One region of the Aminiphilus circumscriptus DSM 16581 genome, then DNA from elsewhere that is predicted to be linked to it. Evidence: riboswitches for the same ligand, from Rfam matches in the RefSeq annotation. Region 1 holds a riboswitch; the other holds the start of a gene.
The links. A riboswitch is a leader RNA that binds a small molecule or an ion and turns the genes downstream of it on or off. The one in region 1 is predicted to bind cobalamin.

Region 1 (10,049 bases):
GCAATCGATGAAGGAGATGCGCCACACCCCCGGACGTAGGCATCCTCCCGCGCCCGGAGAAGGCGTCTCCGTTCCTTCTCTTTTGCGCACATCACCGGAATCCGAGGATCTTTTGTAACCAGATACTGTCGCACCCGATGCGGTCCCTCCGTCCTGACCCGGACCGCCACGCTTCGCGTTCCACGACGAAAGTGTAGCCCTGAGTATGCAACGACGCGGTCAAGGAAGGTAAAGAAGCGTCAAGAAACGTTCCCGAACGTTCAGATCTGCGTACCCGAGACAGCCGCACATTCCCGGGATCTTTCACGGAAGAGCGGAAGTCCAGAACCGATTTCTGCACAAAGGACCTTCGCCCGGGGGCTTTTGCCGAGGACGGCATTGCGGAGTTGGGCTATACTTGCCGAAAAGGGTGGGGGACTTCAGCCCGGCCCGCTATACCGGAGGTGACCTTCATGATCGGCACAATCGTGCGCCTTCTCTGGGGGGCGTTTTCCTTTCTGCTTCTCGCGGGACTCTTCGGCGCGTCCTTCTTCGGACTTTTCCTGAGCGCACTGGCGCCGTCGGATTTCGTCTCCCTCGCCATCGCCACCTCCCGGGAGGGACGGCCTGCCGCGGCGCTCAGTCTCGTCGATTTCTGCCAAGCCCAGGAAATCGGCGACGTGGAATCACTGGAAATTCTCCGGGAGCGCCTCGTGCCTCCTCCGGCGGAGCGAGCATTGCGGACGTTCGTTCCTTCCGGAGAAGCATCGCTTGACGAGGACGTCCTTCGGGGGGCACTGGTACGACGCCTTGGTCTGGATACCTCTCTGGGGTGGTCCGTCTTCCCCGGAACATGGCTCACCGGTACCCGGGAAAGCGGGGCAACGACCGGAACGGTGCACGCCTACGGGCCGGGAGACCTTCTCCGGGTGGAGCAGGTTCTTGCCTCGGTAGGCAGCGATGGCGCTCCGACGATCGTTTCCGCCGGCAAGGAGCTCGCAACGCTTCTTGCAACTGCCGAAAAAACTCTTTCGACCAAAGGCTCGAATACGAGCGGCATCGCCTCGCCCGGTGAGGCGGGGCGAGCGCTTCTGACGGCATCCTCTCCAGAGGCGACAACCCTCTTGTGGACGCTCTACGGCAATGCAGGGTGGCACGCCGCGTCGGTGTGGTCCATTCTGAGCATGGCCGCCTCTTGGGAGGACCTCGCCGACGCGTCGGCCATGCTGGAACGTCTCGGCCCGGAAAATCGGGCATTTCTGGAGATCACCCGGGAGTGGGGACTCGCCGCCTCCCGCCGTTTCGGAGAAATCAAAGCACCTCAGGCGTTTCTCGAGGGCTTGCGGAGAAATCCCAAGGGAGCCTTCGGTCTTGCGGCCTATCTGGCTCTCCGCGAGGGCGATACCCGACTCGCCTCGCTCGGAGCGGTGTCACCCGGCATCGCCCGCCTCATGGTTCCCGCGGGTCGCCTGTTCCTGCTTCCCGCCATGCTTCTGAACCTGCTTCCTCCCTGGGGGACACCCTCGGTCTTTCTCGGCGCAGGAAGCCTCCTGCTGCTCTGGATCTTTCTTTCCCTCGTCTCTTCCAGACGGAGGACCGATGAGGAGGATCTCGTCGAGGAAAACGGTCCGAAGATGAACATGTCGGAGGATGCCGTCGAAACGGAAAGACGCAGTTCTCCTCCGAAGCGAGGAAGTGGTGCCGGAAAACGGCTCGGCCTCGGACTGGCCTTTCTCGTCCTCGTCGTCCTCGCTGCTGGAGGCGGTCACTTTGTCCTGCGGAACAGGCTTTTCCAACCGTCGCCCCATTTCCGGGAAAGCAGGGAACGGCACATCACCGGAGCGCTCTCCGCTTTTTCCGGAAAAGCGTTCTCCGAGGCCGTCGCGACGTCGGCAACGCGGACGGGAAATACCGTCACGACCCTTGCCGACGCTTGGCTTGACGCACAAACCCGACGTCTGGACGCGGATTTTCTTCCCTGGCTCACCATGGCCTGGCAGCGCTGGTTTGTTCGCACCGCTCCTCTTCTTCCCTCGGACGGGGAACTCGTGGCCGATACGGGAGAACTGGTGCAGGAGGCCTTCGCCCTCCGAGTGCTGCGGCTGCATGCCACGTCCTCGGAATGGAAAACCATGGTGGAACGCATTGCCCAAACCTTTGGAACCACCCTGGACGCGGCCCTTCTCCCGATAAAACAGGCGGCGGAGGTGGACGATCCGACCTGGGGGCGTCTTCTGGAGGGGCACTTCGTCCTCCTGGTTTTCCCCGACGGAAGAACCGAAAGCGTGTCTCTCGGAAATCTCCTCGACGACGGGCAAGGGCTCGTCCCCTTCCTTGAAGCATCCCTGAAATCTCTTCTGAAGGGACAAGACGGGGAAACAACGCGCTCCTCCCCGGAGCTTCCGGGAGAAACCTTCCGCCTTGTGCACCGTAGCGGAGAACCTTCATGGTACCGGCGTGCCGCCCTGGCACGAGGGGCACTCGTGGCCGAACGAGTCGGCGGCCCGCTTCTGCCGTCGCTTACGGACGCGGGATATATCGTGATGGAATCCCTCGCCTCGGGGCGGAGCCCTCTGGTGGAAATGCCCGTTCTTCGTCGGGCTTTTGCGGAATCTCTCTCCGCTCAAAGAACAGCGCTCGCGGGCGATTCCGCCGGAGGATTCCGAAAGGCACTGGATTTCGTGACGGAGACGCTCACCCGGAGCATCGCTCAGGAGGAAACCTCCGGACATTGAGAACGGGAGGGGGTTCCCCTCGTCCCGTTTTCGCGTATACTTTTCCCTGATGAGACCCTCTGAAGGGAACTTCGGCATCGGGTCTTTCCGGTGTCGCCCCAGCTCTTTGGGCGACACCCCACAACTCGAAAGGAAACGTTTCCGGTTTTCGGAGAACCGCCGCCGTGCCCTTCGGTGGCGTCACAGAAGTTTTCCGAACGGGAAGCCGGTGCAAAGCCGGCACGGCCCCGCCACTGTAAGCGCGACGACGCCGCATGGAACCACTGAAACCCCAGGTTTCGGGAAGGGGCGGCGAAGAAAGACCGCGAGTCAGGAGACCGGCCGGAAACGGGTGAGGAGGTGATGTCTGCGTGGGCGGACGCGCTCCCAAGCTCGTCTTGGGGACCGCGGTGTACGCCGCGGTCCCGTCCTGTTGAATCGCTCGTGAGAAAAGGCAAACGGACGCCTCACCGTCCGTTTCGGCCATCTCTCGACGCGAACGGATCGAAAAATGCGCTTCGAGAGAACGGATTCGTTCGTTCATCGAAATCTTTTCCCCCGGAAAACAAGACTCTCGAACAGGAGGAAGCAGACATGACCCGTTCCGGATTGATACTTCTCTGCTGCGCTCTTTTCCTCGCGGCCTTTTCTTCCGGCGAGGCCTTCGCCATGGGACACGGCAAGGCGGCCCCCGAGAAAAAGGGAATTCTCGTCGTCGCCTTCGGCACCTCCGTACCCGAGGCGCGGAACGCCATCGACACCCTCGTGGACGCCGCACGGAAGGCTTTCCCCGACGCGGAGGTCCGCACGGCCTATACGTCCAACATCATCCGCAGAAAAGTCCTCGCCGAAGAGGGCAAGATCATCGACTCTCCGCTGATCGCCCTGGCCCGCATGCAGGACGAGGGCTTCACCCACGTGGTGGTACAGCCCACCCACGTGATCCGCGGCGAGGAATTCGACGATCTCGCGGAAGTGACGGACGCCCTGGCCCGCCTGGAGCGAAAATACTCCTTCAGGGCCGTCGCCATGGGCGATCCTTTCCTCTCCTCCTTCGAGGACTACGGCAAGATGGTCTCCATTCTCCAGAGAACCTACGGAGACCGAGCGAAGGGCGACGGCGCGGTGGTCTTCATGGGACACGGTTCACCCCATCCGGCGAACGCCGCCTACTCGCAGATGCAGCTTCTCTTCGACGAGCGGGGATTACGCTTCGCCCTCGGTACCGTCGAGGGGTTCCCCTCCCTCGACATGGTTCTGGAACGCCTTGAGACCATGGGGGCAAAGCGGGTGACCCTGGTGCCCTTCATGATCGTCGCGGGAGACCACGCCCGGAACGACATGGCGGATCCGGAGGATCCCGAATCCTGGCGCAGCGTTCTGGAGTCGAAAGGATACCGGGTGAACCCCGTCATCGAAGGGCTCGGAAGCAATCCCGAGGTGGCGGCTCTCTTCGTGGAACATCTCCGCGTCACGGCGCAGCACATCTTCTAGAAACACCAGGACACGCAAAAGAAATCGGGGCTCCCGGACTCTTTTTCCTGGAGCCCCGACAGATTCGGCTTTTTTCATGGCGACACACCCCAGGGAGGAATGCTCCGTGCCCCTATCGGAATCCGCCACCGGCACCAGTACCGGTCCCGAACATTCCCAGGGCGGTTCTCTTTCCGCCGGTGATGACACCCTCAGCCGCATGACCGCTCTGGAGGCATCCCGCCGGAGAAGAGCGCTGCAGCTCGGAGCACTGCTCCTTGTCGGCCTCCTCCTGGTGGGAACCTGGCGGCTCCTCGCGGGCCCCATGGACGTCCCTCCCGGAGCAGTGCTCTCTCTCCTGAACCCCTTCGCCGACGTAACAACCCTGCCACAGCAGCAGGCCCTGGTGGTGCGCACCGTCCGCCTCCCCCGTCTTCTGGCGGCCACCGCATCGGGGGCGGCCCTCTCCGTCTCGGGCGTCGTCCTCCAGGCGCTGCTGGGCAATCCGCTTGCGGAGCCCTACACCCTGGGCATCGCCGCGGGAGCTGCCCTGGGAGCTTCCCTCGGAATCTTCCTCGGCGGTATCTGGGTGCCCGCCGCAGCCTTTTGCGGCGCCGCCCTCGCCCTTTCCCTCGCCTTCACCCTCGCCTGGAGATCCGGCGGTAATTCTCCCGTGCATCTCGTCCTGGCGGGCATCGTGGTAAGCGCCATCCTTTCCGCGGGAGTGACACTCCTCAAAGCCATCTCGGAGGAGCGCATGGCCGCCATCGTCCTCTGGCTCATGGGAGGATTCTCCGGCGCTTCCGCCTCCGCGGCGGGCTCCGCCTGGATCGGCGCGGCCGCCGTGACGCTTCCCGCCTGGTGGTGGGGGCGGGAGCTGGACGCCATGTCCCTCGGAGAAGGACGGGCGGCGCTCCTCGGCGTGAACGAAAAGCGGCTCCGCCTCGTTCTCCTGGGAGCGGCATCCCTGGCGGCTTCCCTGGTGGTGGCTCATTTCGGCATCATCGGCTTCGTCGGTCTCGTGGGTCCCCACCTCCTGCGCCTTCTCGCAGGCCCTGCCCATCGCACCCTCCTCCCCCTCGCCTTCGTCGCGGGATGTCTCCTCCTCGCCGGCGCGGACGGAGCAGCCCAACAGCTCGGCGAACTTCCCGTGGGAGTCGTGACGGCCCTTGCGGGAGGCCCCGTCTTCTGTTGGATTCTTCTGCGCACCCGGGGGCGCGCCTCCTCGTGAGCTACCGTCTGGAAAACCTCTTCGCCGGCTACAGGGCACGTCCAGTGCTCCGAAACCTCTCGGGAGAGATCAAGCCAGGACGCATCACCGCGCTTCTCGGTCCCAACGGCAGCGGCAAAAGCACGCTTCTCGGCTGCCTCGCGGGCCTCCTCCCCCACGAGGGCAACCTCTTTCTCCGGGACATTCCGAAAAAGAAAGAGACCGGTCAAGCCGCCCCACCTCCTTCGGAACATCGCGTCCGCAAGCTCTCCAGAAGGGAACTCGGACTCCGCATCGGCTTCGTTCCCCAGGACCCCCTGCTGCGCTATCCCTTCGCGGTGTACGAGGTCATCCTCCTCGGGCGCCTTCCTCATGTGCGCTCTCTTGCGGGATATGCGGAAGAGGACCGCCGAATGGCCGCATCGGCGGCATCCCGCCTCGGCCTTGGAGACCTTCTCTCCCGAAGCGTGGCGGAACTCTCCGGCGGAGAACGACAGCGCGTGGCCGTCGCGCAGATTCTCGCCCAGAATCCGCAAGTGCTCCTCCTGGACGAGCCATCGTCCTCTCTCGATCCCCGCCACGGAGCGGAACTCTTCGCGCTTCTCCGGGAGACCGCCCTGGAGGGGCGAACGGTCGTCGCCTCCGTGCACGACGTCAACCTCGCCGCCCGCTGGTGCGACGATGTCTGGGTCCTGTTGGACGGCGAACTCCTCGCCGCCGGTTCCGTGACAGCGGTACTCCGGGAGGATCTCCTCCGAAAAGCCTACGGCGTCTCCTTCGCCCGTTACGCCGGCGAAGACGGCGTCGTCTGGCATCCCCGGCTCTGAAGAACATCGCTCCTCATCATCTCTGGAGAAGGACAGACGACGTTCTCCCTGTCCCGGAAACCTCTGAGAAATGCCACGCCGATCTCGGAAAAACGCGATGCGATCGAGATTGAGAGAGGGTGATTCCTACTTGATCAGAGTTCCCTCCCGTTTAAGGGATGACGTTCTCCCTGTCTTGTCACACAAAGGCAAAAGTCAGGATTGACAAGCGTGTGTTTCCCGGCTATTCTGTCGATGTTTCGGAACATTTCTGGTTGATCTTGGTCGAGCAGAAAATTCTTTCCTTTTATGTTATGGAAGCTCTGAGTAAAAACCTTTCGCTTTCCCTTGACTCGGGTCGCATCAGGCTCTGCGAGGCGCCCTGCGGGGCTGGCGTAGCCTTATTCAGAGATCCCTTATGCTATTCTAGCAACGCCAAATTATCGCATCAGGACAACGCAAAACCACATTTTCACGGGGCTTTTCGTCACAACCAGGAGAGGATGGGGTTCCTCCGGAGCGGGAACCGTTCCGGAGCGACATGCGCGGGACGTACGCGAAGCGGAAGGCCCTTCCGGGCCGGAAGGCTTCGCTGGTCGGCTTCACCGATTCCATCATATTTCAGGGGGGGAACGCGTTATGAGAAAATCCAAGTGGGTAGTGGGAATCCTGGCGGTTGTTCTGTTCGCATTGTTGGGACAGGCAGCGTTCGCGGCGTATCCGGAGAAGCAGATCACGGTTCTTCAGGGCTTCAAGCCCGGCGGCGGCAGCGACACTCTTGCGCAGCTCACGCAACCCTATCTGGAAAAGGTCCTCGGTCAATCCTTCATCAACCAGTACATTCCCGGAGCCACCGGCGCCATCGCATGGACACAGCTCGCGAAGACCGCCAAGAAGGACGGGTACACCCTGAGCATCACCAACACTCCGATGCTCCAGACGAACTACATCATGAACCCCGAGATCACCTACACCATCGCCGAACTCGAGCCCATCGCGAATGTCATCACCGATCCCGGAATCGTGGTGGTGGCAAAGGACAGCCCCTACCAGACCATGGAAGAATTCATGAATGCCGCAAAAGAGAACCCCGGAAAGATCACCGTGGGCAATTCCGGTGTGGGCGGCGACGATTTCTTCACCACCCTCATCGTGGAGAAGGCCACGGGACTGAAGTTCCAGATGGTTCCCTTCGAAGGGGACGGCCCTTCCTGGCAGGCCGCGATGGGCGGCAAGATCAACGCCAGTTTCAACAATCTCGGCATCACCTATCCGCAGATCAAAGCGGGCAACCTCCGCGCTCTGGTGATCTTCGCGGAGAAGCGCGTGGACATGCTGCCCGACGTGCCAACCATGAAGGAACTCGGCTACGATGTCGTCTCCGGTTCGTCCCGTGGCTACAGCGCTCCCAAGGGCATTCCCGCCGAAGCCCGGGACACGCTTATCGAGGCATTCAAGAAGATGGCGGAGATGCCTGAATTCGTGAAGGCCTGCAACGACCGAGCCTCCATCATCGACATGAAGTACGGCGACGAATACGCCGCCATGCTCGCGGAGCAGGAAACGGCCTTCAAGGCTATCTGGAATGAAGTGAAGGAACAGTACCAGGGGAAATAGAAACCCTTTTCGCGGAAGGCCCGGAACGCCGTCACGGCGTCCGGCCTTCCGCGAAAGTTCTCGCAGCGAAACACGTTTCCTCTCGGACAACGTCTTTCTGCGGGATGCTCCGAACAACTCTGACCGGGACGTTTCTGATCAAGCAGTACAGGAGGTACAAATCTTGAGACAGGTTCTCGATCATAGCCTTTTCGCGTTGGCCACCACCGGCCTCGGGGCCTATTTCTTCGTCAAGGCATCCTCAATGCCCGCCTCGGCGGGCCTCTTTCCAAAGCTCGTGTCCATTCTCGTCTTCATCCTCTCCGGCGCCATGGTCCTTATGGCCATCAGGGAACAACGACAGTCCACCGCCGGAAACAACGAAGAAAGAGAACCCGCTTCCCCGGAGAAGCGAATCAATAAAGGAACCGTCGTCGCCTACGTCGTTGCAATCATTACCTACATCTACGCCATTCCACGCATCGGCTATTTCGTCGCCACACCGCTCTTCATGATTCTCGGCTACGTCTTTCTACGCGCCATGGGCCTCGTCAGGGCGATCCTGGTGGGAGTCGGGTTCTCGATCTTCATTTATTTCCTTTTCGTGTGGTTCCTGAAGCTCCCCATTCCCATGGGTTGCCTGGAATCTCTTCTGGGAAGCTAGGCCCGGGAAAGGAGTGCTTCCGTCATGATTCTCGAAAACATTCTTCTCGGCTTCACTTCCGTTCTGGCTCCGGCGAATCTCCTCGCCGTCGCCTTCGGAACCGGTCTCGGCCTCCTGGTGGGGGCCATGCCGGGACTCTCCGCCACCATGGCCATCGCCCTCCTGGTGCCCGTCACCTTCGTGCTCCGCCCGGAAACGGGCATCAGTATGCTCGCCGCCATCTACATGGGGGCCATGTACGGCGGCTCCATCGCGGCCATCCTGGTGCGGACCCCGGGAACACCCTCCGCGGCGGCCACGGTACTCGACGGATATCCCATGGCCCAGCGCGGCGAGGCAGGACGCGCTCTGGGAATTTCCCTCACCGCCTCCTTCGTTGGCGGCACGGTGAGCAGCCTCTTTCTCCTCACCATCGCTCCCATTCTCGGGCGCGTCGCCCTCATGTTCGGGCCGGTGGAACTCTTCGCCGTGGCGGTGCTGGGCATGACCATCATCGCTTCTCTCTCTCAGGGATCTACCGTCAAGGGATTGCTCGCGGGCATGCTCGGGCTTCTCTTCTCCACGGTAGGCATGGATTCCATCACGGGTATTCCCCGGTTCACCCTGGGAAACATCAACCTCTTCTCGGGCATTCCCTTCACGGTGGCTCTCATCGGCCTCTTCTCCATTCCCCAGGCCCTGCGGCTCGTCGAAAGCGATGAGGTGGTGACGGAGCGGGTGAACTCCATCAAGGACCGCATCCTTCGCCCCTGGAAAGAGATCCGTCCCCTCATTCCCACCTTCATTCGCTCGGGACTCATCGGCGTCTTCACGGGCATCATTCCCGGCACGGGCGGCGACACGGCCTGCTGGTTCGCCTACAACGAGGCGAAACGGTTCTCCAAGGACAAGGAATCCTTCGGCAAGGGAAACCCCTACGGCATCGCCGCTCCCGAAGCGGCCAACAACGCCGTGGTGGGTGGAGCGCTCATTCCCACCATCTCTCTGGGCATTCCCGGCAGTTCCGCCACGGCCATCCTTCTCGGAGGGCTCATGATCCACGGCATCATGCCCGGCCCCACCCTGATGACGGAATACGCGGGCGTGACCTATACACTCCTCTGGGCGATCCTCCTGTCCAATTTCTTCATGTTCGCGGAGGGATTGCTCTTCACCAAGGCATGCATCTTCGTCACTCGCATCAGCAACAGGGTGCTGTCCGTGGCCATCGTGGTCCTCTGCGTCATCGGGGCCTTCGCCATCAACAACAATCTCTTCGAAGTGGGGCTCATGTTCGCCTTCGGCATCCTGGGCTACTTCATGGACAAACTAAAAATTCCCGTGGCCCCCCTCGTGGTGGGGCTGATCCTGGGCAGAATGCTCGACGTGAGCCTGCACCAGTCCCTGCTCATCAGCCAGGGATCGTGGACGGTTTTTCTCACGAATCCCATTTCGGCCACACTGCTGTTTCTCGCCCTTCTCTCGCTCGTTCAGTCCACACCCATGTACGAACGCTGGAGGGCCTCGCGGAAGAAGGACCCATCGGGCACATCGCCCGTATGATCCACGAAGGGAGAGAGAACCGTACCATGGAGAAAACGATGCTCGGACTTGTGACCTATCCGAAC
Region 2 (10,049 bases), 450 kb from region 1:
GCAGGGGGAGATGGCCTCCTCCCCCTGAAGAATGCGCTCCTCCGGCAGTCCTCCCCGCTCGATGCGCACCATGTGTTTCCAAGGTCCCGCGGCGGAGACCGTCCGGGCGAGGTCCTTCCCCAGGGCCGAGGGCTTGTAGAGTGCCGCTGTGTCGGCGGCTTCCAGAATGCGCCGCACCTCGTCGGCTCCTGCGGTGCAGGGAACCACCGCGAGCCGCTCCTCCGCGAGGGCCAGGAAGGACGAGAGGGCGCAGGCCGCGAAGGAGTGGGCGGAAATGCCCGGGACCAGCCGAAGTTCCAGCTCCGGCGCGAGGGGGCGCCAGGCCTCGAAGAGCCAGGCCACCGTGGCGTAGAGGGCCGCGTCGCCGAGGACGGGAAGCGCCGCGGCACGTGCGCCTTCCCAGCGGGGGCGAAGCATCCGGAGCTGTTCCTCCAGAAGGCGCCGCCGCTCCTCCTCGTCCCGGACCATGGGGAAGACCAGAGGCACCAGCTCGGGCAGGGGCGTGCTCCGCTCTGCCCAGGCGGCGGTGACGATGTCTCCTGCGACGCTCGCCCGTCCCTGCCGCGAGACGGGAACGAGGACCAGATCCGCCTCTTCGAGAAGTCGCAATGCCTTGAGCGTCACCAGTTCCGGATCTCCCGGACCGACGCCGATGCCGTACAGAATCATGAGATCGCTCCTTTTCGCTTTTTTTCGGAAGTGTTCCCGAGTTTTTTCTCCTCCCACGATGCCAGCACCGTCTCAAGCTCCTCAAGGGACGAGACCGAGGGAGCCCCCTTCGTCTCCGCCTTGGGGCGGTTCAAGAGCACCAGGGGCAAGCCGAGGTTGCGGCAGGCCTCGATCTTGTTGTGCAGACCGCCCTCCTCGCCGGAATCCTTGGAGAACATGCACGCCGCTCCGGTCTCGAGGAGAAGCGCCTCGTTCAGATGCACGCTTCCCGCTCCCCAGAGGGCGACGATCTCCCTCGGCTCAAGACCGGCTCTGCGGGCCGCGCAAAGACTTTCCTCCGTGGGAAGCACCCGGGCGACCACGCGCCGGTTCTCCTTCCGGAGGAGCGGAACGATGCGGGGAAGCAGCTTCACCCCTACCGCGAGGAAAAGGCATTCCCCGGGGCGCGTCACTCCCCAGAGAAGGGCGCATCCCTCCTCGGGCGAGTCCGCCCGGAGAAGAAAACGTGGCGGAAAGAGTTCCCTCTCCTCGCTCTCCTCCGCAGAGCACATGGTCCGCTCGAAGACGACGAAGGGAATCCCCTGCGCCACCGCGGCGGCGGCGAGTTCCTCCGTGGCCGCCGTCGCGAAGGGGTGCGAGCAGTCCACGATGCCTTCCACGTCCCCCTCTTCCCCGTGCGGTTTCTTCCGGGAGAGCAGTTCCGTCCATTCGGCCCGGTCCCGGGCGCCCAGAAGCGCCTCCGCGCCGGGAGGAACCGTCTCGAGCCCCCAGGTGCGCGTTACCGAGACGGTCACGGCATGCCCCAGTGCGAGAAGGTGTTCCGCCACGCGGCGCGCCGCGGAGGTGCCGCCGAGAACGAGGAGCCTCACGGGGCGGCACCTTCTTCGGAGGGCGATTCCTGTCGCGACCGCACGACCGCTTCGTCCTCCCGAACACGTTCCGTGCTCTCGTTCCGTCCTCTCTCACTCCGGTATCCCCGGCGGTCCAGAAGGCGCGTGCCATTCCAGAGGACGTTCCGCCCGGGAAGCACCACAAGGGTCCGCATGTCCACCTCCGCCGGGGAAAGCGCCTCCAGAGGAATCGCTCGGAAAGACTCCTCGGGCCTGCCCACGTCCCGCACGAGCAGGACCGGCCCCTCCAGGGATGCGAAGATCTCCCGCACCGCGGCGAGCTTGGTCTCCAGGTCGCGCCGCACGGGATTGTAGAGTGCCACCGTGAGCCCTCCCAGGGCGGCGCCGCGCAGCGCCTGCAGCACCTCCTCCCAGGGTTGGAGATAATCCGAGAGGGAGATGCAGGTGAGACCGTTCGTGTAGGGCGCTCCGAGGAGCGCTCCCGCGGCCTGTATGGCCGAGATGCCCGGGATGACCCGGACTGGCACGGAGGTCTCCGCCGCCAGGGAATGGGTCAGTCCCGCCATGCCGAAGAGCACCGGATCGCCTCCGGAGAGAAGCGCCACGGCGTATCCCCGTTCCGCCAGGTTCAGGGCCAGACGGACCCGTTCCTCCTCTTCTCCCATGGAGAAGCGTTTCACCCATTTGTTCCGTCGCCACGCCTCGGGAATCTGGTCGATGTAGAGGGCGTACCCCACGAGAACCTCCGCGCCTTCGATGGCCGCCCGTGCCTCGGCGGTGAGAAAGCGTGCGTCCCCCGGTCCGGTTCCCACCACGTCCACCCGACCCTGAAAGCGGAGCGGGCGCAGGGACAGCGCCACCGTCACGCCCCGGGAACTCGTCCGCGGCGCGAGAAGAGGACCCGCCGTGGCGGCGCAGGGTTCGGCTACGCCGGGGAGATCCAGATGGCGTTCCGCCACGGAGGGGGTGAAAGGGCCGGGAAGTGCCAGCAGTTCTTCCCGAGAGCAAATCCGAAGGGGGACGCCGAGCAGGTTCGCCGCCTCCACGAGTCCAGGCTCGAACTCCTTTTCCGGAATGGTGCGGCATTCCGCCAGGGCTGAAAGGGTGTATCCTCCTTCCCGGAAGGACGCCCGGAGGGCCTCCACCACATCCTCCGCGGCGACGCCCTTTCGGCAGCCCACCCCCGCGACGATGCAGGGAGGGACCAGTCGCACCGCGCCCGGAGGAAGGGGAGCGTTTCGGAAGGAGACGAGAACCTTCGGGTGGGGTGCGTCCTCTCCGGGTGCGGTCTCTCCGTCCTTTTCTTCCGCGGGCTCGACCCGGTAGCAGGGTGGAAAGGGAAGCCGGAGAAACTCCGGGTCCGCCCGGAGCGGAAGGATGCCCTCGTCGAGGAGTGCTCCGTTCACCGCAGGAAGATGTTCCTTGCCCTCCAGGACGAAGCCCCATCTCCGGCAGAGCAGGTCCGGCGCGGTGAGCCCCGCCCGGTCGCTGGAGCAGGTGGCCGCGAGCGTGGCATCCAGGGCCTTTGCGCAGGAGCGGGCCAGGTCGAATCCGCCGCCCAGATGTCCCCCCGTGAGAGGGACCACCATGTGCCCGTCCTCGGAGACGCAGACGAGAGGCGGGTCCGAGGCCTTGTCCCGCAGGAGCGGTCCGGCGGCGCGCAGATAGATGGCGGCGGCGCCGACCCCGATGATGCCCGAAAGGGCCGTCCTCGGCCGCTCCCAGAGGGAGGTCAGGAGGGTCTTCAGTTCCCCCGGGGCGGGAGAGAGGACATCGCCGCCCAGGGTGGAGGCGAGGCGCCGTGCCGTTTCCTCTCCCCGGGAGGAGAGAATCAGGATGGCGGGAAGTGCGCTCATGACAGCGGGGATCTTTCCGCATTCCGGAAGCCGTGGGAGAAGCTTCCGTCGTAGAGGAGACTCTTCGCCTCTCCGGGGTCGAGGCAGCTCCCGATCACGAGGAGCGCGTGATTCGCGATGCCCGCCTCGTCCATGCGTCGGGCCAGTTCGTCGAGGCGGGTCCGGAGAATTCTCTCGTCCGGCCAGGTGGCGCGGTAGACGCAGGCGCTGGGCGTGTCCGGTGCGTAACCGCCCCGAAGAAGCGCATTGGCGACCTGATCCGCCTGTCCGGCGCTGAGGAAGATCACCAGGGTGCTTTGCGATGCGGCGAGCCGCTCCAGGGCTTCCGAGGCCGGAACGGGCGTGCGCCCCGCCGCTCGGGTGCAGATCACCGTCTGGGTGCCCCCGGGCACGGTGTATTCCACGCCGAGGCGCGCCGCTGCGGCCTGAAGACTCGACACGCCGGGGACGATGGTCACGACCACGCCTCGGGCCTCCAGTGCCCGGATCTGCTCCGCCGTGGCCCCGTAAAGGCTGGGATCTCCGGTGTGGAGGCGCACCACGCGCCGCCCCGCCAGCGCGGCCCTGCTCATGAGTTCCACCTGTTCCTCCAGGTCGAGGGGGGCCGAATCCACCCTCTCGCAGGAAGGGTTGCAGAACGCCAGCAGCGCGGGAGCCACGAGACTTCCCGCGTAGACCACGAGGTCCGCCGTTTCGAGGAGGCGCTTTCCCTTCAGCGTGAGCAGTTCCGGATCTCCGGGACCGGCGCCGACGATGGTCACCTCCGCCTGGAACGGCGTTGCGTGTTCCCCGTCCGAGTGTTCTCGGTTCATGCCTGTTCCGCCTCCTTGTCTCCCCAGACGAGAAAGACCGGGTTTTGCCCCGTCAGCATCCACGATCCCGCCAGGGGCTTGCCGTATCCTGCGGTGAGCTGCCAGAAACCCGGCGAGCCCCCCAGATCCTCCAGTGTGTGCAGTGCCGTCAGGGCGGCGTCGAGAAGAATGAACGTCGCCGCCAGGCGTCCTCCGGAACGGAGCAGTTTCCAGCAGGCGGCGAGCACCTCCGGAAGGGCGTCGCCGTGGCCGCCCACGAAGACCGCGTCCGCGCACCGAAGTCCCGCCAGTGCCTCCGGTGCATTCCCCCGGAAAAAACACACTCTCCCCGGGGGCGTCCGTCCCGCACGTTCTCCGCCCTCTGCTGCGTCGCGGCGGAACGAGTCCTGCGTCGCAAATTCTGTGGAACCGGTCATGGATGCCGTCGCAGTGACGGCGTCTTCCTTCGGAGAAGAGGTGGTTGCTCCGTGTCGCGTCCTCATCTCCACGGCAATGCCCGCCCGGAGACAGTTCCGCGCCGCGAGAGCAAGCGCCTCTTGCTTCGGTTCCACCGAGAGCACCATTCCCTCCGGTCCCGCGGCGCGGGCAAGCTCCACCGTCATGCCTCCCGTTCCCGTTCCGATTTCGAGAACCCGACATCCCCGGAGAGGGTGAAGCAGACCGAGAAGGGCGGCGCGGACGGGGGCTTTCGTGAGGGGGATTCTCTCGTCCCGGAAAAACCAGGAATCGGAGAGGACGCCCGGTGGGAGGGGTTTTCCCCCGGCTTCTGCGTCGTCTTCCGGAAGGGGGGGACGTAACAACGGAGGTTCTCCACATTCGTTTTCCCCCGCCCCGGCGTCGTCTTCCGGAAGGTGTCCTTTCCGCTGGCAATCCCTGCGGGGCTGCTCGCCCTCGGGGGGGTCGAGCCAGAGAAGAGGCAGGCGTCCCCGAGGCTCCATGGTTGCCAGCTCCGCGAGCGTTCCCTCCGTGATGGATTCCTCCGGCAGCCCTAGATCCCAGGCGAGCGCGCCTTTGCGCTCCGGACCGAGAAGGTCCGCCAGCTCCCGGAGCTGTGCCGGAACCCGCTCCCATCCGCCCAAAAGGACCACCGCCTCGCCTTGGAGAGCGGCGAGCGCGCCTCCGGTGGTCCTCGGCCCCGAGGATGTCTCCCCGGAGAGGTGTTCTCCCGTGGATGGGCGAATCTCCTCCGGATTTTCGAGTGTCCGTCCGTGCAGGGAGAGGGTGGGGACATTCACCCAGGAGCGGCCGCGTCGTGCCGCCAGAAGCTGCATGCTGGAAATGCCCGGAACGAGCCGGACCTTTTCCGGACCGAACCGGCGCACCAGAGAAGAGGCGAGACTGTAGAACCCCGTGTCACCGCTCACCAGAACGCCCACGGGGCCTTTTTCGAGAAGTTCCGCCACACGCCGCAACGTCGCCTCGGTTCCCCGGGGCAACTCCTCCAGGTGTTGCGGCGTTACGGAGGAGCCTGCCGCAACGAGGGCGAGAAAACGGGCGTCTCCGAGAAGGAACGGTACGGACGCCGCCGTTTGCAGTGCCGCCCGGGTCACCTGTTCGGCGCCTCCGGGTCCCATGCCGATGCAGAAAATGTTGTTCATGGCCTTCTCCACGCTTTCCTCAACGTGCGAAATGTTCCGTGCTCCGCTTTGTGGACTGAACTGAATTCCTCTCTTCCGTCGCCGTTTCTCCGAAGCCACAGAAGACGAAAGAGGAGGGCGAGATCTCCGCGCCCTCCTCCGCAGGTTTTCCAATGAAACCGGCCGAGGCAGCCTGCCGCCCGCGCGGATGCTCCCCTTCCAGAACAGATCGGTCTCCTGGCTTCCGTTCGTCCTACTTCCGCCCCTTCCCAGAGCTTAACTCCAGTGGGATGTGCGCGGTTTCGTCCCGGTTACAGTGGCGAGGGCCGCACCGGCATGCTACCGGTTTCCCGTCACCTGTTCTGCCGAACTATGGGCACACCTGCCGACGCGAAAAAAGATGTCCACAGGTGTGCATCTTGACGTCCTGTCAATTATACCTCTGATCCATTCGGAGAATCCTTCGGAGGAGTTTGGTTTTTTTGTGCGCTTGTGGATTTGCTTGCAGATCAGTCCTGAGAGATTTTTGCAAGACCTCTTTGAATGTCTTGGCTTGGGGAAAGCTGTTCTCTCTTTTTACATGATTCCGCCGAAGAGAGCGGAAAGGGAACCGCGCATGTTCAGAAGACGCGCACCACGAGAAATGGGATCCTCCGATGGTTTTGTCCGAGGAGGTTCCTCCCCGCGCCTCGTTGTCGAAGCGTCAAGACAACATCAGGTCAAGTGCCCTCTTGACAACAGGCCAAAAGTGATTTCTAATAACGGAAATTGATTTCCGAAAAAGGGGGGAGTTTATGCGGCCTCTGGTTGGCGTTACCTGTGCGTGGAGCCTTGAGACATGGGGACATTTAAATCCTTGCAATAGCTATATTTATGTTGGAGAGCCCTACGTGAGAGCCCTGGAGGAGTGCGGTGCGTGTCCGGTGCTCCTTCCGCCCGTTTTTTCGGAAAACAACTTCCGAAAAATTGGCGCGGTGCTGCGAAAGAACCTTGACGGCCTTCTCTTCAGCGGAGGTGGCGATGCGCGTCGTCCTCCCGGCTCGCCTCTGCCGTCTCTCGAAGAGCAACAACCACGCCGCTACCTCTGGGAAAGAGAGCTCTTGCGCTACGCCAGGGAAGAAGGGTTGCCTTGTCTTGGTATTTGTCGCGGCTTTCAGATGATGGTGGAGAGTTTCGGCGGTTCCTTGCGCACCTCCCTCGTTTCTGGTCATTCCCAGAAGTGTCCGGGAATGGAGGGAAGTCATTCCATTCACCCTGTTGAGGAAAGCCTTTTTGCGCGGATTGTCGGTTCCGAGCCATGGTTCGTCAACAGCTTTCATTTGCAGGCGGTGGAAAGGATTCCCCAGGGATTCGTTCTTTCCTGTTCCGCTGAAGACGATGTCTGCGAGGGAATCGAGAGCACAGAAGGAGCCTTTTTTCTAGGTGTTCAATTTCATCCAGAGGAGTTGTTTCAGGGCAAGGACGCGAGGGCGGAGGCGCTCCTGCGCGCCTTTGTCGATGCTGCCAGAGCGGCGCAGAAGAGGAGGTGTTGAGAAAGGGATGATGACGAAAAAGGGCGATGGAGCGACGTGGACTTGTTAGGCATGGAAGAACTCTCCGATTGAGGAGAGAGGGGAGTGAACAGGCGGATCATGAAGAAAAAAAAGAGCGTGCGTATTCTGTGTCCGAACGGTCATCTCGGTTTTGCTCCCACGAAGGAAGAAAGCTTTTTTCTCGGGGTTGAAGCGCGTCCTGATTATTACTGCTGTGATTCGGGAAGCGACGATATCGGTCCAGCGGCGCTCGGCAGAGATGTCTCGGTAAGTCCCGTAGCATGGCAAAGGCATGATTTGGAGCTCATGTTCCTCGCATCGCGGAGACAAGGTGTTCCCATGATCATTGGCTCCGCCGGGGACACGGGAACACGGAGTCGTGTCGATCTCTACGTGAAGATGATCGCCGAAATGGCGGCGGAGCACGATGTGCCTCCCTTTCGCATTGCCTGGTTCTATTCGGACGTGGAAAAAGAGTTACTCCGAACCATGATGGAGCGGGGGGTGGTTGTCGAAGGGCTCGACGGACGGCCTCCGCTGTCGCTTGAGGAGCTGGAGAGGACAACGCGTATTGTGGCCGTTGCGGGGGTACACCCTTTTCGGAAGGCCCTCGAGGCGGGAGCGGATGTCATTATTGGAGGGCGCTCCAGCGATTGTGCGATTTTTGCTGCTGCGGCCCTGCACGAAGGATGTTCTCCGGATCTCGCCTATTATCTCGGAAAAGTGTTGGAATGCGCCTCCTTTTGTGCGGAGCCTTACGCAGGCAAAGAGTCCGTCCTTGGAACGATCATGGACGACGCGGTCTACGTTACGGCGATGCATCCCCAGCAGAGATGTACCGTGGCCTCCGTAGCGGGACACGCCATGTATGAGCGGGCCAATCCTTTTTTCGAGCACGTGGCGGGAGGCGTTTTGGACATGCGCACCTGCCGGTACGAACAAGTGGAGGAAAAGACGTGCAAAATAACCGGTTCCATCTTTCGTCCCGATGAAAAGGGCGTTCGGGTGAAACTTGAGGGAGCGGGCAAGGTCGGTGAGCGTTTCATCGGCATTGCTGGCATTCGGGATCCCTATTCCATCGCCCACGTGGACGACATGATTGCCTGGGCGCGACAGCAGGTCCGAGAGCGCTTACCTGAAGAAGCGTATCACCTGGAATACCATGTCTACGGCCGAGATGCGATCTTGAAAGATCTCGAGTCCTGTCTTGATGCAGTTCCTCATGAGGTGTGCGTCGTCGTCGAAGGAGTCGCCTCCGATGCGTCTCTTGCAGAGGAAGTGGCGCTTATCGGAACGCGGCAACTTTTTTACGCTCGTCTTCCCGAAGTCAAGGGAACGGCGGGTTCTGTGGCGTTTCTTTTTGACGAAGTCCTTCCTGCGCCGCCGGTCTATTCGTGGACGCTCAATCATGTTGTTCCTGTCGAGGATCCCCTTGAGCTGTTCCCGGTCTTTTCCGCTCAGGTGCGGAAAGGAGTTTTGGAAGGAGAGAAACGGCTATGAAGAAGCCCCTTGCCTCGATCGCCAAGACGGTTCGCAGCAAAAACGCAGGAGTCGATAAGATCACTTTCGACGTGATCTTTCCAGACGATCATGCGTATAAACATGTTTGCGCCACGGGTGTTTTGGAAAAGAAGCGCATCGCCGAACTCTTCCGTATTTGTGAGGAAAGGATCACGGATCATGTCTATTTCGATCCGGCGAAGGCTGTGAAATTCACCATTCGCCGGCTTGTGCCGAGCGGAGGTCTCGGAGAGACAGATCTCTTTGGATGTCAGCAATATGCGCCGCTGCTGCAGATTGAGGTTCCCTGGAAGGATGAAGTGGAGTGAGTGGACTCTCCGCCGAAGCGGTGGTTTCAGGAACACTCTTTTCTCACAGGAAATCGTGGTTCTTGGAGGTTTTCTCGTTCCTTTTTGATGCATCTTCCTGAAAAAAGGAGGTTATCGCATGCGTTTTCCGGAATGGATCAAGAATCCGCACGGATATTTTATTATTTCCCTGCTCATTCTTTTGGCTACCCTTGCCACATGGACCCTTCCCGCCGGAGAATATCAGCGCGTCAAAGATCCTCACAGCGGCAAAACCGTTGTTGATCCCGCTTCGTATGCGATTGTGGAATCACAACCGGTGAATCCCTTCAAGATGCTTCAGGCGATTCCCACGGGATTCCGCCAGAGCGCTGGCATCATCGCCTTCGTGTTTCTCATCGCTGGAGCAATTCAGATCATTCGCGCCACAGGGGCACTCGATGCGGGAATCATCGCCGCGGTAAAATTCATGCAGGGAAAGGATACGCCACTCCTGGTCTGTATTATGTTGGTTTTTGCTCTTTTGGGTGCCTTTTTCGGCTTTGCGGAGGAGACGATCCCCCTCATTCCTCTTGGTGTGGCCATGGCCCTCGCTCTCGGCTATGATCGCGTTGTGGGATTTCATCTCGTCCGCACCGCCGCGTGGGTCGGTTTTGCTGGTGCTATCATGAACCCCTTCACCATCGGTGTAGCCCAAAGCATCGCGGAAGTGCCCCTGTACTCTGGAATCGGATACCGCGTGGTCTGTTTCCTCGTGTTCTTCGTTATCGCCGCGTGGTTTATTCTCCGATACGCCAGATCCTGCAAGGGCGATCCTTCGAAGAGCATTCTTTGGGGATACAAAGAAGAAGAAGGGGAAATGGCCAAGTACGATCTGGATTATTCCATGCAGGAACTGACGCTGGTGCGTAAGCTCATCCTTCTTCTCCTTTTGAGCGGCATAG

Region 2: it holds a riboswitch for cobalamin, as region 1 does, so the genes downstream of both, cbiE (precorrin-6y C5,15-methyltransferase (decarboxylating) subunit CbiE) here and K349_RS0104210 (sirohydrochlorin cobaltochelatase) in region 1, are expected to answer to the same signal.

Annotation. Positions count from the first base shown of each region.
Region 1 covers NZ_JAFY01000002.1:759,563-769,611, reverse strand. The annotation lists gene K349_RS0104215 (hypothetical protein) at 453-2,714, shown strand; cobalamin riboswitch at 2,885-3,040, shown strand; gene K349_RS0104210 (sirohydrochlorin cobaltochelatase) at 3,288-4,187, shown strand; gene K349_RS0104205 (FecCD family ABC transporter permease) at 4,294-5,397, shown strand; gene K349_RS0104200 (ABC transporter ATP-binding protein) at 5,394-6,203, shown strand; gene K349_RS0104195 (Bug family tripartite tricarboxylate transporter substrate binding protein) at 6,822-7,799, shown strand; gene K349_RS0104190 (tripartite tricarboxylate transporter TctB family protein) at 7,963-8,442, shown strand; gene K349_RS0104185 (tripartite tricarboxylate transporter permease) at 8,467-9,984, shown strand; gene K349_RS0104180 (zinc-dependent alcohol dehydrogenase) at 10,011-10,049, shown strand, end outside.
Region 2 covers NZ_JAFY01000002.1:309,114-319,162, reverse strand. The annotation lists gene K349_RS0102060 (precorrin-2 C(20)-methyltransferase) at 1-669, opposite strand, end outside; gene K349_RS0102055 (precorrin-6A/cobalt-precorrin-6A reductase) at 666-1,538, opposite strand; gene K349_RS0102050 (cobalamin biosynthesis protein) at 1,535-3,376, opposite strand; gene cobM (precorrin-4 C(11)-methyltransferase) at 3,373-4,188, opposite strand; gene cbiE (precorrin-6y C5,15-methyltransferase (decarboxylating) subunit CbiE) at 4,185-5,786, opposite strand; cobalamin riboswitch at 5,976-6,141, opposite strand; partial or broken gene K349_RS0102035 (gamma-glutamyl-gamma-aminobutyrate hydrolase family protein) at 6,626-7,297, shown strand; gene K349_RS0102030 (acyclic terpene utilization AtuA family protein) at 7,382-8,797, shown strand; gene K349_RS0102025 (DUF4387 domain-containing protein) at 8,794-9,126, shown strand; gene K349_RS0102020 (YfcC family protein) at 9,245-10,049, shown strand, end outside.